DNA from 3 places in the Halomonas sp. AOP30-A1-24 genome. Region 3 is predicted to be linked to each of the others. Evidence: predicted binding sites of a transcription regulator. Region 3 holds the regulator's gene; each other region holds the start of a gene.
What was found. The regulator FliA, encoded in region 3, starts transcription of late flagellar genes. The targets are predictions, from matches to a motif close to CTAAAGTTNNNNNNNNNNCNGCCGATA.
Positions count from the first base shown of each region.

Region 1: fliD (flagellar filament capping protein FliD) is a predicted target of FliA. The motif match lies at 1,755-1,781, and genes of this name have one in related genera.
Region 2: ACT3TJ_RS11640 (DUF4019 domain-containing protein) is a predicted target of FliA. The motif match lies at 4,477-4,503, and genes of this name have one in related genera.

Region 1 covers NZ_JBQSXL010000032.1:22,802-28,530, forward strand. The annotation lists gene ACT3TJ_RS15555 (HipA N-terminal domain-containing protein) at 1-63, shown strand, start outside; gene ACT3TJ_RS15560 (hypothetical protein) at 1,380-1,673, shown strand; gene fliD (flagellar filament capping protein FliD) at 1,825-3,234, shown strand; gene ACT3TJ_RS15570 (hypothetical protein) at 3,672-3,989, shown strand; gene ACT3TJ_RS15575 (Rpn family recombination-promoting nuclease/putative transposase) at 4,139-5,131, shown strand.
Region 2 covers NZ_JBQSXL010000018.1:72,642-78,370, reverse strand. The annotation lists gene poxB (ubiquinone-dependent pyruvate dehydrogenase) at 1-1,090, opposite strand, end outside; gene mqo (malate dehydrogenase (quinone)) at 1,099-2,601, opposite strand; gene ACT3TJ_RS11650 (hypothetical protein) at 2,623-3,018, opposite strand; gene ACT3TJ_RS11645 (linear amide C-N hydrolase) at 3,291-4,334, shown strand; gene ACT3TJ_RS11640 (DUF4019 domain-containing protein) at 4,549-4,953, shown strand; gene ACT3TJ_RS11635 (class I SAM-dependent DNA methyltransferase) at 4,954-5,729, opposite strand, start outside.
Region 3 covers NZ_JBQSXL010000001.1:188,739-194,467, forward strand. The annotation lists gene ACT3TJ_RS00915 (OmpA/MotB family protein) at 1-649, opposite strand, end outside; gene ACT3TJ_RS00920 (motility protein A) at 654-1,472, opposite strand; gene ACT3TJ_RS00925 (RNA polymerase sigma factor FliA) at 1,516-2,217, opposite strand; gene ACT3TJ_RS00930 (flagellar protein FlhE) at 2,244-2,645, opposite strand; gene ACT3TJ_RS00935 (hypothetical protein) at 2,662-3,240, opposite strand; gene flhF (flagellar biosynthesis protein FlhF) at 3,237-5,414, opposite strand; gene flhA (flagellar biosynthesis protein FlhA) at 5,469-5,729, opposite strand, start outside.

The sequences.
Region 1 (5,729 bases), on a different contig from region 3:
AGCCGACAGGGCACCTACTTTGCTTATGACCCTCAGTGGGTGGCGGAGGGCTTTAATTTATGACCTAACTTACGCCCCTGTTCGGGGCTATGCAGATGAGCATACAACGTCTTTCAGTGGGACAGGTTTGGCTACGCGTAAAAAGCTCAAACAGGTTTGTGCTCCCTTCAGGTACTTAACCCCGGATCTCTATATTGAACAAGCCCTTGATGCTCTATCCGAATGGTCGTCCCTTTGCTATGAATTAGAAATCGATACCCAGCAGCAGAAAGTGATTCAGCGAGCATTCGACGAGAACCGCCAGCGTCTCGGATAACGCTAGCCATGCGGCCACGCAAACCCAGCCACCTTCTGCCTTCTGGTAGGGAAAGGCAGGGCATTACGCAAAAAGTTGAAAAGCCTGCTAGGCTTTAATCGTTACTGGGCGTAAGCAACCCTTTGATTTCAACCAAAACGCAAACCAGCAAGGAGTGCCAACATGCGTAATATTATCTATATCGTAGGCCTAATCGTCGTTGTGCTGTTTATCCTTTCACTGCTCGGCCTGCGCTAACGCCAGCGACCGCCAGCACGCCCGCAGATTTCCCCTGCGGGCTTTTTACGCACCCGCCTAAGCAATCTGGTGGCAAAAGTGACGCGGTAAGCACGACATAAGCGTTATTAACCTCACTCTTCAAACAAACATTTCATATAGCGACTATCGCCACATCACTGCCATAACCCAGTGGCTATAGGTCTTAACGTAGCTGCGCAAAGCCGTCACCGGTATCGCAAAGCGAGTTCTATTGCTTATAGCAGCAAAGGCCAGGTTGAGCGCTGAAGATACCCATTTTGGAGCATTGCAACTATCGTTAGCCCAAGGCTGAGGCCGAAGAGGCCGATTAATAATGTTGCAGAAAAAAACAAAACTTCACAAACGCGACGGATTAAGCAGGCATACTAAAAGCCAAAGTATGGTGTGGATATGCTTTTTTTCTGATGGGGAGGCGTTTTACAATTATTAGTAATATTTTTTCTATTAAAAATCAAATAGATAATGTTTTTGTGACGCGCTTGGGTGATAAGTAAGCGATGCAGTATATCGTTACTATATAAGATATTTTGTCTAAAATGGGTATGTTGTTAATTTTTGTTAAATAAAAAATTAACACGGAAAATGTCTGATATTAATCAGTTAAGCTCATGTTTTTTATCAAGGATCGTTTTAAGTGGCGGCGTTTTAATAGTTCAAACGTTTGCTTTAAAGGTGGTTGGTAGCAGGCTGCCGCCACAGAGGGATGATTGATTTTAACCGATAAAAAAAGCAGTAATAGCTGTACGGCACCGTTGATAGCCGCAAAATAGTGAATGATGTAGCGATAAAGAGGGGCGTGCTGGATATGAATAAAATGTCTTTAAACGTTACAAGAGAACCTGAAGCATCTAAAAAAACGCTGACGAGTACAAAAAGTGAAACAAAAACAAGGAATACTCTTTTCCGCATACGTAAAGAGGACGAAAGAGTGATTTTTTCCAGCACAGCATTTTCAGAAGAGGTAAAGGACGTATCAGGTGGGCAGTGTTATCAAGCTCTTTCGAGTTCCCAGTTATTGCAACTAGAACGGCTGGAAATACAAATGATGGTAGCCAGCCAATACTTGTATAAGCAATACGTAATGTGCCGTGAGGTTTGAGAGCACAAGCGTGTGGTTTGGGAGGTGGGCAGGCGCTATCCAGTAGCTCAGCTAGGGTTATCAAATACGAGCGCACAGGGGCTAAAGTTAATTCCTTTTCAGCCGATAGTATTTATAGAATTCATGTTTTTTGTCTGCGAGGACTGTACTGATGGCAACAATTACCTCCCTTGGTGTTGGTTCAGGGTTAGATCTCACCGGTTTGCTGGATCAGCTTCAAGATGCCGAGCGCGGTAAGCTTGAGCCGATTACGCAGCAAAAAGCCGATCAAGAAGCCAAAATTTCCGCTTACGGGCAGTTGCAAACGTCGCTCAACGCATTTAACGATGCGGTGGCCAAGATTAACGACCCAAAGCTTTATCAAAGCCTTTCCGCCAATGTGCGTGGCGATGATATTACAGCCACTTCCTCGGCGAGTGCATTGCCGGGCAGTTACCAGGTAGAAGTCAGCCAGGTCGCGACATACGGCTCGCTTGCCTCTGAGAGTATTACTGAGATAGAGGAAACCTCAGATCCATTGGAGCTAAACGGTGCGACCGCTATCAGGCTAAATTTTGTAGGTAGTGAGAGCGAGCCGGTCGATATCGAGCTTGATGCCAACAGCTCACTAAACGATATTCGTGATGCAATTAACGCCAATAAAGACGCCGGTGTTAACGCCACGATTATTAATGACGGCGATGGCTACCGCTTGGCACTCAGTTCCAAAGCCACGGGTGCAGATGCATCCATTGATAGCTTTGAATTTGTAGGTGGAGAAGGCCAAGGCCCATTCGGTGAAGCGGAAGAAGCTGGCGCCAAGCAGCAGGGGCAAAATGCTTCTTTAACGGTGAACGGCATCGCGATTACCAGTGCCAGCAACCAGGTGGAAGGCGCTATTCAAGGGGTAACGCTTAACCTGAATGAGCTAAGCATTGCCGAAGGTGAAAAAGCGACCAGCACGGTCAACATTGAGCGCGATACCCTAAAGCAGCGTGAAGCGATCAACGGTTTTGTCGACGCGTATAACGATTTAAAAGATACAACTAACGAGCTTACTAGCTTCAACGCTGAAAGTGGAGCAGCTGGAGAGCTACTGGGTGATCGTGCCGTTCGTACGATTGAGTCCCGCCTGCGTAGCGTGCTCACCGGAGGTGTTGAAGGCGGCGAGTTTTCTACGCTGAGCCAACTGGGCATTACCTTAGAGGCTGGCACTACTCTTAGCGGTAAGCTGGAAGTTGATGATGAAAAGCTCGATAACCTAATCGCCAATGACCCGCAGGCGCTAAGCGCGTTTTTTGCCGGCGATAATAAAGACGGTGGTTTAGCCGGCAAGTTAAACAGCTCCATTGAGCAAATGACCAGTAGCAACGGAGTACTCACAGGTGCCGTTACAGGTGCTGAGAGCAACGTAAAAAGCCTGGATGAACGCTATGCGCGCATGGAAAAAAGCATCGATGCAACGATTGCCCGCTATCGCGCCCAGTTCAGCCAGCTGGACGTTATGGTGGCAGAGATGAACAGCATGAGTTCGTACCTGACCCAGCAGTTTGATGCGCTGGATGCCCAGCTAGGCCGCTAGTAGTAATCCCATTCAGCCTTGTAGGAGCGAATGAAGCAGCCCCATAGCGCTGCTGGAGTAAGGGCGGCTAGCTGCACAAATGTAGTGCGCGGTAAGCGAAGCGCACCCGCAATGCAGTGCATAGCACTGCCGGAGCAAGGGCAGCTATCGCCGCCATCGCCGAGTGAACTCAGCTCCCACAAAACCGCTGCCCCGCTCATTGTGAGAAATCACCCGCAAAGCAGCGCCCCGCGCTGCCGGGGGGTGGCTAACACAGCACACCCTATAGGCCAACGGCACAAATGTAGTGCGCGGTAAGCGAAGCGCACCCGCAAAGCAGCGCCCCGCGCTGCCGGGGTAAGGGCGACTAACGCCGCCATCGCCGAGTAAACTCAGCTCCCACAAAACCACTGGCTCCGCTTCGAAAACCGCGCATTGACCCAATCATTACGCGCTGGGTGAAGCGCCACCTGCAGCGGCTTGGCGCAGGCGTTAATCTTGAAACGCTCACCAGTCTGGTGGAGGACAAAGACATGCTGGCAGAAAACCTGGAAAATCTCTTGAGAAAAGAGCGCCTGAAAGCGTATCAAGAGGGCTATGAGGAAGGTTATCAAGAGACAAAGCGAAAAATTTTTAGGAATCTGCTTGTCTTTAGATTTGGCCAATTACCCAATTGGGTGGATGAACAGCTGCAAAAAGCAACGCCTGAGCAGCTAGCCGTTTGGTCGGAGCAAGTGCTTGTCGCTGATAGCCTGGAAGCGCTATTTACTCAGTAAGGCGCGTTTGTTATGAGCGTGGTTGAGCAAGGGCGGCTAGCGCCGCCATCGCCGAGTAACTCAGCTTCTACAACCTGTCTTGCCAGGCCTCAAAAGTGATCGCCCTTGCGCGGCCGTGCTAACATCCCCGGTACTGCGCAGGAGGGCCCATGGCAAATCACTACGACACTGGCTATAAAGAACTTTTCAGCTACCCTGAATTTGTTCAACAACTGCTTGAAGGCTTTGCCCCGCCAGAAATCTCTGAGCTGATGGATTTCAGCACATTAAAACTCCATAGTGGCAATTACATCACACCGCTTTTTGAAGAGAAGTTTGAAGATCTGGTCTGGTCGGTGCAGGTGAACTGGCAAGGGGCTATCCAGGAGGTCTACCTCTACCTGTTACTTGAGTTTCAATCCCGGGTCGACCGCACAATGCCCATTCGGCTGATGCACTACGTTGCCTGCTTCTATGACCATTTGCTAAAAGCGAAAGCGACCACGCCCGGTAAAGGCTTGCCGCCCGTGTTCCCTGTTGTGTTATATAACGGGACAGAGCGCTGGTCAGCCAAGCATGATATATACGACATGGTGCAGCCTACGCCACCCGTCTTTTTACAGCCTTACCAGCCGCATCTGCGCTATTATTTAATTGATGAAGGTGCTTACACTGATGAGGAACTAGCGCAGCGTCACAGCCCTCTAAGCGGTATATTTAGCATTGAAAACGCGGCCACGAGCTGGGAAAGCCTGCAACAAGCGGTTGACCGCATTGTCGCGATCATTCAGGCAGACCCCCATAAACCGCGCATTGACCCAATCATTACGCGCTGGGTGAAGCGCCACCTGCAACGGCTTGGCGCAGGCATCAACCTGGAAGCGCTTACAAGTTTGGTGGAGGATAAAAACATGTTGGCAGAAAACCTGGAAAACTTGGTGAAGAAAGAGCGGCTAGAAGGTCGTCAGGAAGGTCGCCAAGAAGGTCGCCAAGAAGGTCGCCAAGAAGGTCGCCAAGAGGCTGAGAAGTACGCGTTACAAGAAAAGCGTAAAACGGTACGCCACCTCTTATCGTTTGGAGTGCTAAATGATGAGCAGATTTCCGAAGCGACGGGCCTATCTATTCATGATATTGCAAAACTGCGTATCGAAGGTAAGCACTGACTGAGAAAGCAGCGCCCCGCGCTGCCGGGGGTTGGCTAACACAGCACACGTTATAGGCCAACGGCACAAATGTAGTGCGCGGTAAGCGAAGCGCACCCGCAACGCAGTGCGCAGCACTGCCGGGGGTTGGTTAACACAGCACACCCTATAGGCCAACGGCACAAATGTAGTGCGCGGTAAGCGAAGCGCACCCGCAATGCAGCGCATAGCGCTGCCGGGGTAAGGGCAGCTAGCGCCGCCATCGCCGAGTGAACTCAGCTCCCACAAAACCGCTGCCCCGCTCATTGTGAGAAACCACCCGCAATGCAGTGCCACCCGCTGCCGGGGTAAGGGCAGCTAGCGCCGCCATCGCCGAGTGAACTCAGCTCCCACAAAACCGGTTGTGTCGATGTGTTGGGGGGCTGTGTAGACTGCTTACTCACTCGGGCTGCTTTTGTGGGAGCCCACTTCAGTGGTGGTCCGACACATCGGCGAAGCAGTGCCCCGCGCTGCCGGGGTTGAGTAACGCAGCTCTATAGGCCAACATGGCCGCTAGCGCCGGGTAACCTCAGCCTCCACAAGAATCAGCATAAACGTATCCCTCACACCGCGCCTGCCT
Region 2 (5,729 bases), on a different contig from region 3:
GGTGGATAGGTGAGTGGGCCGAGTGATTTTGCGCCTGTTTGTCCAGGCCTTCGCGCGCTTTAACGTAGTGGGCCAGCGCTGCATCCAGAAAGTGCCGGTCAGTGCGCGTATGAAGCGCCGGCAGAATGGCCTCAATGGTTAACCCGATATCGCCGACCACGCCCAATGCCAGCTTGGCGCGCCTGCCCAGGTTTTCAGGGCGAATATCGACCTGCACGACGTTGGTCTTTTGCGGTAAAAACTGTTTATACGGAAAATCCGTGCCCAGCATCAGCAGCAGGTCGCACTCCTGCATGGCCGCGTAACCTGATGAGAACCCGATAAAGCCGGTCATGCCGACATCATAGGGGTTGTCGTATTCGACGTGCTCTTTGCCGCCGAGTGCGTGCACGATGGGGCTCTTAAGCGCATCGGCCAATTGCATTAGCTGGGCGTGTGAACCGGCGCAGCCTCGGCCAGCGAAAAGCGTAATGCGCTCTGCATCGTTGAGTAGTTTGGCGAGTGCTTCCACTTCGGTTTTGGCGGGCACCACACGTGGCGTGGGGGGTAATAAGCCATGGCGCTGCGTTACCGTTTTAACCGGTGAGGCGCGCAGTGCAACATCACCAGGCAACACCACGACCGCAACGCCACGCTGCCCAACGGCGGCGCGGATGGCATTGTCCAGCACATAAGGTAATTGGCTGGCGTCGGAGACCAGCTCACAGTAGTGGCTGCATTCACGAAATAGTTCTTGGGGGTGGGTTTCCTGGAAATAGCCGCCGCCGATCTCTGAAGAGGGAATATGCGCGGCAATGGCCAGCACCGGCGTGCGCGTGCGGTGGGCATCGAACAGGCCGTTGATAAGATGCAGGTTGCCGGGACCGCAAGAGCCGGCACAAACGGCTAGGCTACCGGTTAGTTGTGATTCGCCGCTGGCGGCGAATGCGGCAACTTCCTCATGGCGTAGGCCCACCCATTCGATGCCGGGCCGCTCGCGTATGGCCTCGGTTAGTCCATTCAGGCTGTCGCCGACAACGCCGTAGATCCGCTCAACACCACTTTCCACCAGCGTTTCGATCACTAAATCAGATACGTTTTTGATAGACATGAGAGACCTCAAACAAAGTCCAGGTTTAACGTTGCGGCTGTTTGCTTGCGCGTGTCGTAGCAGGCCTCTTTATCCGTTTTAAGGTCGATGCCGTAGGTGGGAATGATCGTCTTGAGTTGGGGGAGCCAGCCATCAGCAGTTAGCTTGTCGGCAAAGCATTTCTCCAATACCTCTAGCGCGATAAAGGCCGCCGTTGATGCGCCAGGAGAAGCGCCTAGTAACGCGGCGAGGGAGTGATTGGATGAGGCGATTAGCTCGGTGCCAAACTCCAACACACCGGCTTTTTCATGGCTGGGTTTAATGATTTGCACGCGCTGACCCGCCACGGCGTGGGTCCAGTCGTGATGGCGTGCCATTGGGTAGTATTGGCGCAGCATCTCAAATTGGTGGCTCTTGCTTTGCAGTACCTGGGAGACCAGATACTCCGTTAGTTGCCAGTTATCCTTTGCAACATCAAGCATGGGCATCACATTATCCAGGTGTACCGAACGGAACATGTCCGTTAGAGAACCTTGCTTGAGAAAGCGCGATGAAAAACCGGCGTAAGGGCCGAACAGCAGCGATTTTTTATCACCAATAATGCGCGTATCCAGGTGGGGAACTGACATCGGAGGCGAGCCATGGGCCGCCTTGCCGTACACCTTGGCGTGGTGACGTTCACTAATGCTGTCTATATCGCAGCGTAGCCAAATACCACTGACGGGGAAGCCGCCGTAGCCGTGCCCTTCAGGAATGCCAGACTTTTGCAGCAGTTCGATAGCGCCGCCACCCGCGCCGATGAAAACAAACCCAGCCTGAATGCTTTCATGGTGCTTGCTGTGCGTGTCGTGCATTTTCACGCACCAGCGGTTGTCGTTTTGTCGAGTAATATCCTGTACGTGCTTTAAGTAGTGAATTTCAAACCCGGATTGCTGCGACAAATGGTCGAACAGCAGGTGGGTAAGCGCGCCATAGTCGACATCAGACCCTGATACGATACGCGTCGCCGCGACGGGCTCGCCATCGCTGCGTCCTTCCATGATGAGCGGGGTCCACTGCTCAATCTGCGCGGGGTCTTCGCTATATTCCATGCCGTGATAGCAGTGGTGCGATGACATCTGTTTAAAGCGCTGGCGTAGATAGTTGACGTTATCCTCGCCCCAGACAAAGCTCATGTGCGGGCAGGGATTAATAAATGCCTGTGGGTTGGGAATGGCCCCTTTCTTGACCAGATAGGTCCAGAGTTGGCGTGAAATATCGAACTCTGTGTTGACCTCCAGCGCCTTGCTGATATCAACCGTGCCGTCTGAGCGAGCAGGGGTGTAGTTCATTTCGCAGTTGGCGGCATGCCCGGTACCTGCGTTATTCCAACCATTGGAGCTTTCCTGGGCGCAATCTTTCAGTGTTTCCAGCACCACAATCTTGAGTGAAGGTTCTAGCTCTTTGAGAAGAGTTGCGAGCGTGGCGCTCATGATGCCCGCGCCGACCATTACAATATCTGCCCGCTCGGGAATCTGTGCTGATGTAGGCATGAACGTTCTCCGCTTAGGAACTCAGCACTTGCTTGATGCGCTGATAAAGGGAAGGTCAATATCCTGCGGCACTATGGCATACACGCGTCGCCAGGGCTGGTTATCGATTAGATGCCAGCGGTGGCCGCCACCTGTGGTGTCTTCCGCCAATAAAATGTCGCCGGGGTGCAGCGTGAATGAGTCGCCCGTGCGCGTCTCGAAAGTGAGTGTGCCGCTAAGCGTTAAGACGAATTGACGGTTAGGAGCGTCATGCCAGCTAAAGCTGCCGCCTTCGCTTGTTTCGCGAAAGGAGATGCTGGTCGTTTCGATGACATCACTGAGCAAGTCATGGCGCTCACCTTTGGGAAGATCAATCCATCCTTCTTCAAAACACGATTGATGGTTACTGCCTGTCCATAACCTTACACATCGGAACATTACTGACTCCTGATTGTGAGTAGTGACAAAACATGATGAAAAATAGAACAATCATCTGAGTTTAAATACTAGTTCGGATTTTGTGCAATAAGGTGCGTGACCAAAGCTAAATTTATGCCTAAGGTGAAGTGGGTTTGATAATTTAAATATGGGCATGGGCTGGGGATTCCATGCCGCTATTCTTTTTATAAAAAAGGGGTTGGCGCTTTTCTGGTTAGCCGCCAATTATCTCTGGCAGGCTCTATAACGTTTGTAAATAAAAGGAAACCACCATGGGAATCAAAAAAAAATTAACGCTAGCGGCAAGCATGTGTGCCTTGTTCGTGGCCATCACAGCGGATGCATGCACGCGCGCGGTATATCAGGGCCCTGATGACATGATTATCACGGCGCGCTCCATGGATTGGAGGGACGAAATACATCCGAACCTATGGCTGTTTCCAAAGGGAATGGAGCGCGATGGTGCGGCTGGACCCAACTCCGTTACTTGGACATCCCAGTATGGAAGTGTCGTTACCAGCGCGTTTGATATCTCAAGCACTGATGGCATGAACGAAAAAGGCTTGGTGGCTAACCTGCTATGGCTTGCTGAGGCAGAGTATCCTGAATTTGGGCCGGATGACGAGGGGCTTTCCGTGGCTGCCTGGGTCCAGTATGTTTTGGATAATTTTGCGACCGTTGATGAGGCGGTGGAGGCGCTGCGCGATGAGCCCTTTGTGGTCGTCTCTGCTGAAATACCGGGCACCACTCGATTTGCTACGCTTCACTTGTCAATTTCAGATGCCAAGGGTGATAGCGCAATATTTGAGTATATCGGCGGTAAACTCACTATTCATCACGATACGTCATACAATGTGGTGACAAACTCGCCCACCTTCGAGCAGCAACTGACGCTGGATGACTACTGGAGACAGATCGGTGGTTTGGTCATGCTGCCTGGCACAAACCGTGCCGCAGATCGATTTGTCAGAGCGTCGTTCTACATGGATGCCATCCCTAAAACGAGCGATACAAGAGTCGCTGTTGGCAGTGCATTTAGCGTGATTCGCAATGCGTCTGTTCCTTTCGGCATCTCATCAGAAGAGGAGCCGAATATTTCTTCCACCAGGTGGAGAGCGGTATCTGATCAGAAACACCTTGTTTATTATTTCGAGACGGCACTTACGCCTAACACGTTTTGGGTGGATATGAAGGATGCCGACTTTACTGAGGGCGTGCCTGTTCGCAAACTGAGCCTCAAGAATAACAGTGTTTATGCAGGCAATACGGTCAACGCGTTTGAGGACGCCGAGCCCTTTGAGTTTGCTGGCCTGTAAGGTGCGTTAAGGGCATTTTTTTGCTAGTTAGCGCATGAAATAGCCCCCTGTGTCGCGGTTAGCGCAGGGGGCTTTCTCTTACTTAATAAAGCCAAGGGATAGAAAAAACTGCGGTTAGCTTGTTCGATTATTGTGATTAATACTAAAGTAATGGCGGCTGGTACCGATATTAAATTAAGCACACCTATTTACTGATCGCTGCCTAGAGTTATCCATGCCAAAAATCGTGATCTGTTTCATTACAGCCCTGCTACTGCTGGCACCGTATGCTCAAGCGAACACCGATGCGGCTGAGGCCGCGGCGCTGGCATGGCTTGATGCAATCGATAGTGGCGAGTATGAGCTGGCTTGGGAGGAGTCATCACCGCTTCTTAAGAGTCCGCTTTCGCCCAGTATGCTAGAGCGGATCATTAGCGCAGCGCGCCGTGACTTCGGGTCGGTGGAGGCAAGACGCCGCACACGCGTCATCACGCAAACCTCTATGCCCGGCGCTCCCAAAAATGATTACAAAAAGTTCATCTACCAAACGCGTTTTGCCAACAAGTCTGATATTACCGAAACCATTACGCCGCACTTTGAAGACGGCGTTTGGAAAGTAAGTGGGTACTATGTGAACTGATCAGCAACAAGTGGATTGCCCCGTTGCTACAACCGTGGGGGGGTGAATCTTCACGCAGGCAAAAATGGCGTTCCCCGAAGTGGTGTTCCACGGCGTGATAGCTTCAAAGTTGTGCTCGAATACATGCACTTCAAAGTAGGGCTCAAGCAGCGTAATTAGCTCAGCAAAACTAACCGCGACCATGGGGTGCTCATCGTTCCATACTTGGGTATCGCACGCGTTGGTTTTTGCAATACTAAGTTTGAGGGCCTGTTTTTCACCGCTACCGCTGTAATGCCACCCGGAACGAAACGTGAAGGCATCGTCGGCTTTTTTAACGGTGTGGCTCACAAACAGATTGTTATCGATTTTATCTTTATCGACTGCGTTGAAGCAGAAAACCCCGCCACTCATTAAGGCGCTGTGCGCACTTTCAATACACGCTTTGAGCTTTTCAATTCCGTCGCTGTAGTGAATCGAATATAAAAAACAGGTAATCAAATCCTGCGGGTCGCTTACCTGGAAGTTGCCCATGTCCTGACACGTAAACTGGGCCTCAGGGCAACGTGTGGCAGCAATATCCAGCATGGGCTGGTTAATATCCAGCCCGCTGCTCACATAGCCATTATCAATAAAATGGCGAACATGAGGCCCGGTACCACACGCGACATCGAGGTGAAGGTTGCCACCGTTACCAAAAATTTGGTGAAGCCTTTGCACGGCGTTGCTTTGCGCCCGGTAGTCGATGTCTTCGCACATCACATCGTAATAGCCAGAAAGGTCGGTATAGAGTGCGT
Region 3 (5,729 bases):
ACAACAGTTCAACGCGCCGGTTAGCAGCTCGCCCTTCAGGTGTTGCGTTGCTCTCCATAGGTTGAGTATCCGCATAACCAACGGCCCGCATTCGAGAAATCGCTATGCCCTGACCTTCCAGGTGGCGCATAACGGCAATCGCACGTCCGGCGGAGAGTTCCCAGTTGGAAGGGAACCGAGTGGTCGCAATAGGAAGATTGTCAGTATGTCCTTCAACGGAAACCTGACCATCAAAGGCCGCGAACACATCGACAAGACTTTCTATCACCTCTTGGCCTAGAGAGGTTAGCACTGCCTCGCCACTGGGAAATAAAAGGCTATCATCAATGCGTAGCGTTACGCCCTCCTGGCCCTGCGATACGCTGACGCCGGGAATATCCAATGCCGCCATCTGGGGCTGCAACCCGCTATGGCGCGGGTGAATACCGGTGGCAAGCGTTGCCAAGGGCAGTGAGCTAATCACGCTGGCCATGGACGCTTCCTCACCCTCAAGTGCTTCATTACCACCGGGGGGAGCCAAAGCCAGCAACAAAACAAACAGCGTAATCAGCAGGGTGAGCACGTCCAGATAACTGGTCAGCCAGCTCTCATCGCTTTCACCCTGCCCGGCGGGAAGCTCCAGCGCATGGCGCGTATTGTTATCCAGCATCGCCTTAGCCCTTTGCCGTCGCGCTTGGTGTATCAGGCCGGGGCTTTATAGTGGCATCGCGAATCTCATCGTTATAGTTGGCGATAAATGAATTGAGCGTTTCCTCAATAAAAGAGGGCAGGCGGCGCTTGGTGATCAGTGAAATACCTTCCAGCACCATGTTCATGGTAATCAGGCGCTCTTCTGTACGTCGTTCTAGCTTCACCGCGATGGGTTTAAACACCAGATTCGCCAGCAAAATACCGTAGAAGGTGGTGAGCAGCGCCACCGCCATACGGGGGCCAATGACATCCAGGTCACCGGCATCCATGACTTCCAGCATATTAACCAATCCCACCAGCGTGCCAATCATGCCAAACGCTGGCGCATAGGTCGCCATGGTGCGAAAAATCTGGGCTTCTGCGTGCTCGCGAGCCTTGAGCCGGGCAATCCGCCAACGCAGCATGTCGAAGATCTCATCTTCTTTGGTATTGGCAATGACTAACTGAATACCGGTACGTAAAAACGGATTGCGCGTATGCTCCAACTCTTGTTCGACTGCACGCACATCGCCTTTAAACCATAGCCGGGACATGGCGACCAGCTCGTTGATATCGTCGCGTATATAGGTATTTTCACGCCGAAAGACAAGCCCTACCAAGCGTACAACGCGTAACACCTCTTTTAGCGGATAGCTTATAAAAGTAGCGGCCAGAGTACCGGTTATAACAATCGCCAGGCCCGGCAGATTGATAAAACTTTCAGGGGACTCCGCAGTAAAGAACAGCACGCTTACTAGCAGCAGCATACTGGCGAATATACCTATCAACGTGGACGGGTTCATCAACGGCTCCTCGCCGGTTATTGTGAGTTAACGTATCGGTTGTTTAGGCTGAATCATGCAACCGGGCACGCAGACGGCTAATGGCTTGGCTATGCAACTGAGACACACGCGACTCGGTCACGCCCAGCACGGCGCCCACTTCTTTTAAATTCAGCTCTTCCTGGTAATAAAGTGCCATGAGCAGTTTCTCGCGCTCTGGCAACGCCTCAATGGCAGCAACCAATGTTTGGCGCTGCTGCTCATCCAGCAGCTTTTCAAACGGCAAGTTGCTCACATCAAAACTTACCGGCTCACCACCATCGGCAACCAACTCTTCAAACGGCAATAGCTGACCGCTATTGGTGTCGTTGAGCAGCTGTTGGTAATCACCCAGCGGCATCTCAAGCGCCAAGGCAATTTCACTCTCTTCCGGCGAGCGCCCGAGCTGCTGCTCTAGCCGCCGGATCGCGTCGTCCACAGCGCGCGCAGCGCGGCGCACGCTGCGTGGCAACCAATCCCGCGTACGCAGTTCATCGACCATCGCCCCACGGATACGCTGGCTGGCAAACGTCGCAAAGCTGGCACCATGAGCGGCATCAAAACGGCCCAGTGCTTCTAAAAGCCCTACCGTGCCCGCCTGAATAAGATCATCAAGTTCAATACTGGCTGGCAACCTGACCTGCAGTGTTAAGGCATGACGTCTTACCAGTGGCATGTATTGTGTGAATAGCTCGCCTTGCTTGATTCTGCCTTGTGCTGTGTACATCTTTTTGCCTCGCGGCTATACAACTTTTACTGATAGTTCACAATGACTTGCAGACCCTGAACACGAACAGGCCGCTGTCCAGGCAGTAACTTAAAACGAAACTGCAAAGGAGCACTTACCTGCCTTCCCGCCAGCTCGGTGACCGTTCCGCGCCCTCCCGAGAGAGCCACACACTGCTCCGGATGGCATAGCCATGCGTTGATAGCGCTGCCCGGCGGCGCCTCAAGCTGCCAGTGTATCCGATCAATCACACGATTGTGCACCTGTACAGAATCGGGTGGCGTCATTGACTGGCTACGGGTTTCCCGGTCACTCATGGCCACCATCACGCCCGGCACCGAGGTGCTCCAGCTGCCCGCCGCCTGAGCGCTACCGATGAGACCTATCAACCCGCAAACACCCATCATCTTGAATAGCTTGCTTAACATGTCGAATATTTCCTTATCAGCGCGCCAGCACCAGAAGATCGATGGCCAAATAGTGGCTAGCGGCTTCACGCAAGTTTTCCAACAAGCCTTGGCGCGACAAAGAGGGCTCGTGCAGTGCCAATAATCGGCGAGGCCCGCCATTGTCACGCGCCTGGCGAAGTAGCCGGTACATCTCGGCAAATGCGTCCGCATCGCTGTTAACCCAGAGCGCCCAACGCGCATGCCGAGCACTTAGCTGAGCCAGATCAGGCGCATTAACGCTAACCGCCTGTATATCCCAATCGTCAGGTGATCCTGCCCAGTGACGGCCCAGCGCAGACCATTGAGCCAGGCGATGTTGAGCCTGTTTGACAGCCTGCGCGCCCTGCCCTGGCAAACCAATAATATACAAGGGCTTTTTAGGTCGCGAAGGGGCTTTCGCAACCGGCTGCTCGTCAATCGTGGGGGTGGGCGAAACAGCACCTGGCGCGGGCGCAGGCGCTTCGCTCATCACCTCCATATCACTTGCCAACGGCGCATCAGGCTGGCTGGGTGCCTGCTTCTGACGCTGGCTGTCGGCCCATTGGCGCAAGCCCGCCGCCTGATCCTGACTCATACATTCACCTTTCGGCTAACGCTGCCCAATTGGCGAATGGCGTCGCGCGCCATAAAGGCGTACATCAACGCATCCAGCATGGCCGTATCGCGGCGTTTTCGGCGCGTGCCCAACAGGCTGAGTAGATCGCTACGCAGACTGGACGCCTCATCATCATCCGCGTTATCCAAATGCCCGACCACTGACGCGACGCCGCTGGCTAACAGTAGACGTACTTCTGGATCCACGTCCCCGCTATCGGCCTCTTTAAACTGCTGCAACGCGCGTTTGGTGAGCGCTGCCAGGCCCTCACTTTGCAGCTGAATGACCAGTTGGAAAAGTACATCGGCGCCTAAACGAGCCGGCGTCAACCAGTAGCGCCGGGCAACGACCTTGGCACTTTCGGGGTCACGAACCTCCCCATACCACGCAAGCAGTACACTGCCCGCCTCATTTTGCACTTCGGCATAAGCGGTCCATAACTGCATGGACTGGCCACGAAACCGCACGCTGACATGATGGCTGAGCGTGCTTTGTTCAAATAGTCCGCGTAGCGCAGAACGCTCGCCATGAAAGTATACACGCTGTGCGGATGTCACAAGGCTGACCCAAGTCAGCTGTTGCTCATTCAGCCACTGCACGGTTTCTGCCGGAGGCAGCACGGGCAATAGATGCACCGTGGCGCCCGCCTCCATTCGTGTCTCAAGCCTGGCCTGCCAACCCGCAGGTTGGCGATGTTGAAGCATGGGGACGGCATGCCAAGCGCCCCGTTCGTCCATGCTGATATCCGGCATCGACCAATCACAGCCACGCTCGTTACGGCGTGCCGCCCACACCACACCAGGGGCGGGTAACGCGTGCGGCAACAGACGAGTAAGCTGCGCGCTCTGTAGCTCGCTCGGCAAAGCGCTAACATCCCACATGGCTTCCAGCGTGGCGAAGCCTGCCAAACGCTGGCGCAGCCGCGTCAGTAGTAGCGACAGCCTCCGCCCTTGGCCAAGCACATCTCGCGACCAGCGAGGCATGCTAGCCGGTGCCGTGAAGCCAGGCTGCGGCGCTGCTTTCGCCTGGCTTTCCAACGCCTGGTTGATCAGCGCATCCGGCAGCGCCACGCTCATATCTTCGGGCACTTGCTGCCCATGAGAGCTAAACAGCACGCGCATACCATGACGGATAACAATATCCAGCACGGGGGCTAGTCGGCCGGCTTCATCCTGCTTGGTAATAATACAGTCATCAAGCTCAGCGCCTGCCGCCCGCGCGGCCTGACGATAACGCAGCACGACTTCTTCCAGGGTTTCTGGCTGGCTAGCCGCGTTCAACAGCAGTACCAGCCTTACCGTGGAACTTCCGCCCTGCAAATGAGCAATTTGATCAATAACACGCTGGTCACGCTGGCTCATCCCAACCGTATCAATCATGACCCACTGCTTGCCGTGAAGGCGGCCCAGCAGATCATCGACCGGCTGCTCAGCATCAAGGGCGTACATGGGGGTATCCAACAGGCGTGCGTAAATCCTGAGCTGCTCATGGGCGCCGATACGAAAGCTATCCGTGGTGACCAGCGCGACAGGGCGTGTGCCATGTCGCATCACAAAGCGCGCCGCAAGCTTTGCGGTGGTCGTGGTTTTGCCTATTCCGGTAGGACCGACCAAGGCGACGATGCCCGTTTGGTCAAAAAAACTGGCCTCGTCATTTAACACATGAAGCCTGCTTGTCAGCTGCTGGCGCAGCCAATCAAGCGGTTGCTCACTTTCAGGGCCAAGCGCTTTCAATGATGCTGGCAGACCCGCGAGTACTTCATCGCCAAGCTCGGCGCTAAAGCCAACTCGCGTCAACAACTGAGAAAGCCGCGCGCGCGTATCGGAGGCTTGTTGCACCGACTCGGCGGGCCGAGGCGCCTGCTGGCTCGTTACCTGTTGGTTAGTTAAAAGCGCGCGCATATCTTGCATTTCACGCAGTAGGCGCTCACTCATGGCCTGAAGAGGGTCCGTCGCTGTAGCGGGTTCTACCGTACTTGCGGTTACCTCTAACGCGGCGTCGACAGGCTCGACAGCCTCATCGGCCATCGCCATGATTTCAACGCCGTCATCAGTACGGCGGTTCGCCAAAATTAGCGCATCATCTCCCAGCGTTTCACGCACCTGGCGCATGACATCACGACTGTTTGCTCCCGTAAAACGCCTAACGCTCATGTCTTACCTTTTGTTTGTACACATAGCTGACACGTTCGCTGCTTGCGGTCATGGTTAGCGGCCACCCACTGTGGTGGTCACACGCAGCGTGCGGTCATCCGGAATTTCTGCTTGTGACATGACCACAAGATGCCGCAAACGACGGCGCAAAAAGCGTGATAGCACGCCACGCAGCGAGTGCTGAACCACCAATACCGGTGCCTCCCCGCTACTTTCATGCTGCTCCAGAGCCTGCTGCGCCTGATCCATCAAGGTTTCAGCCAAGCCTGGCTCCATCGCGCCATTCCCGTTCATCGCCTGTATCAGTACCTGCTC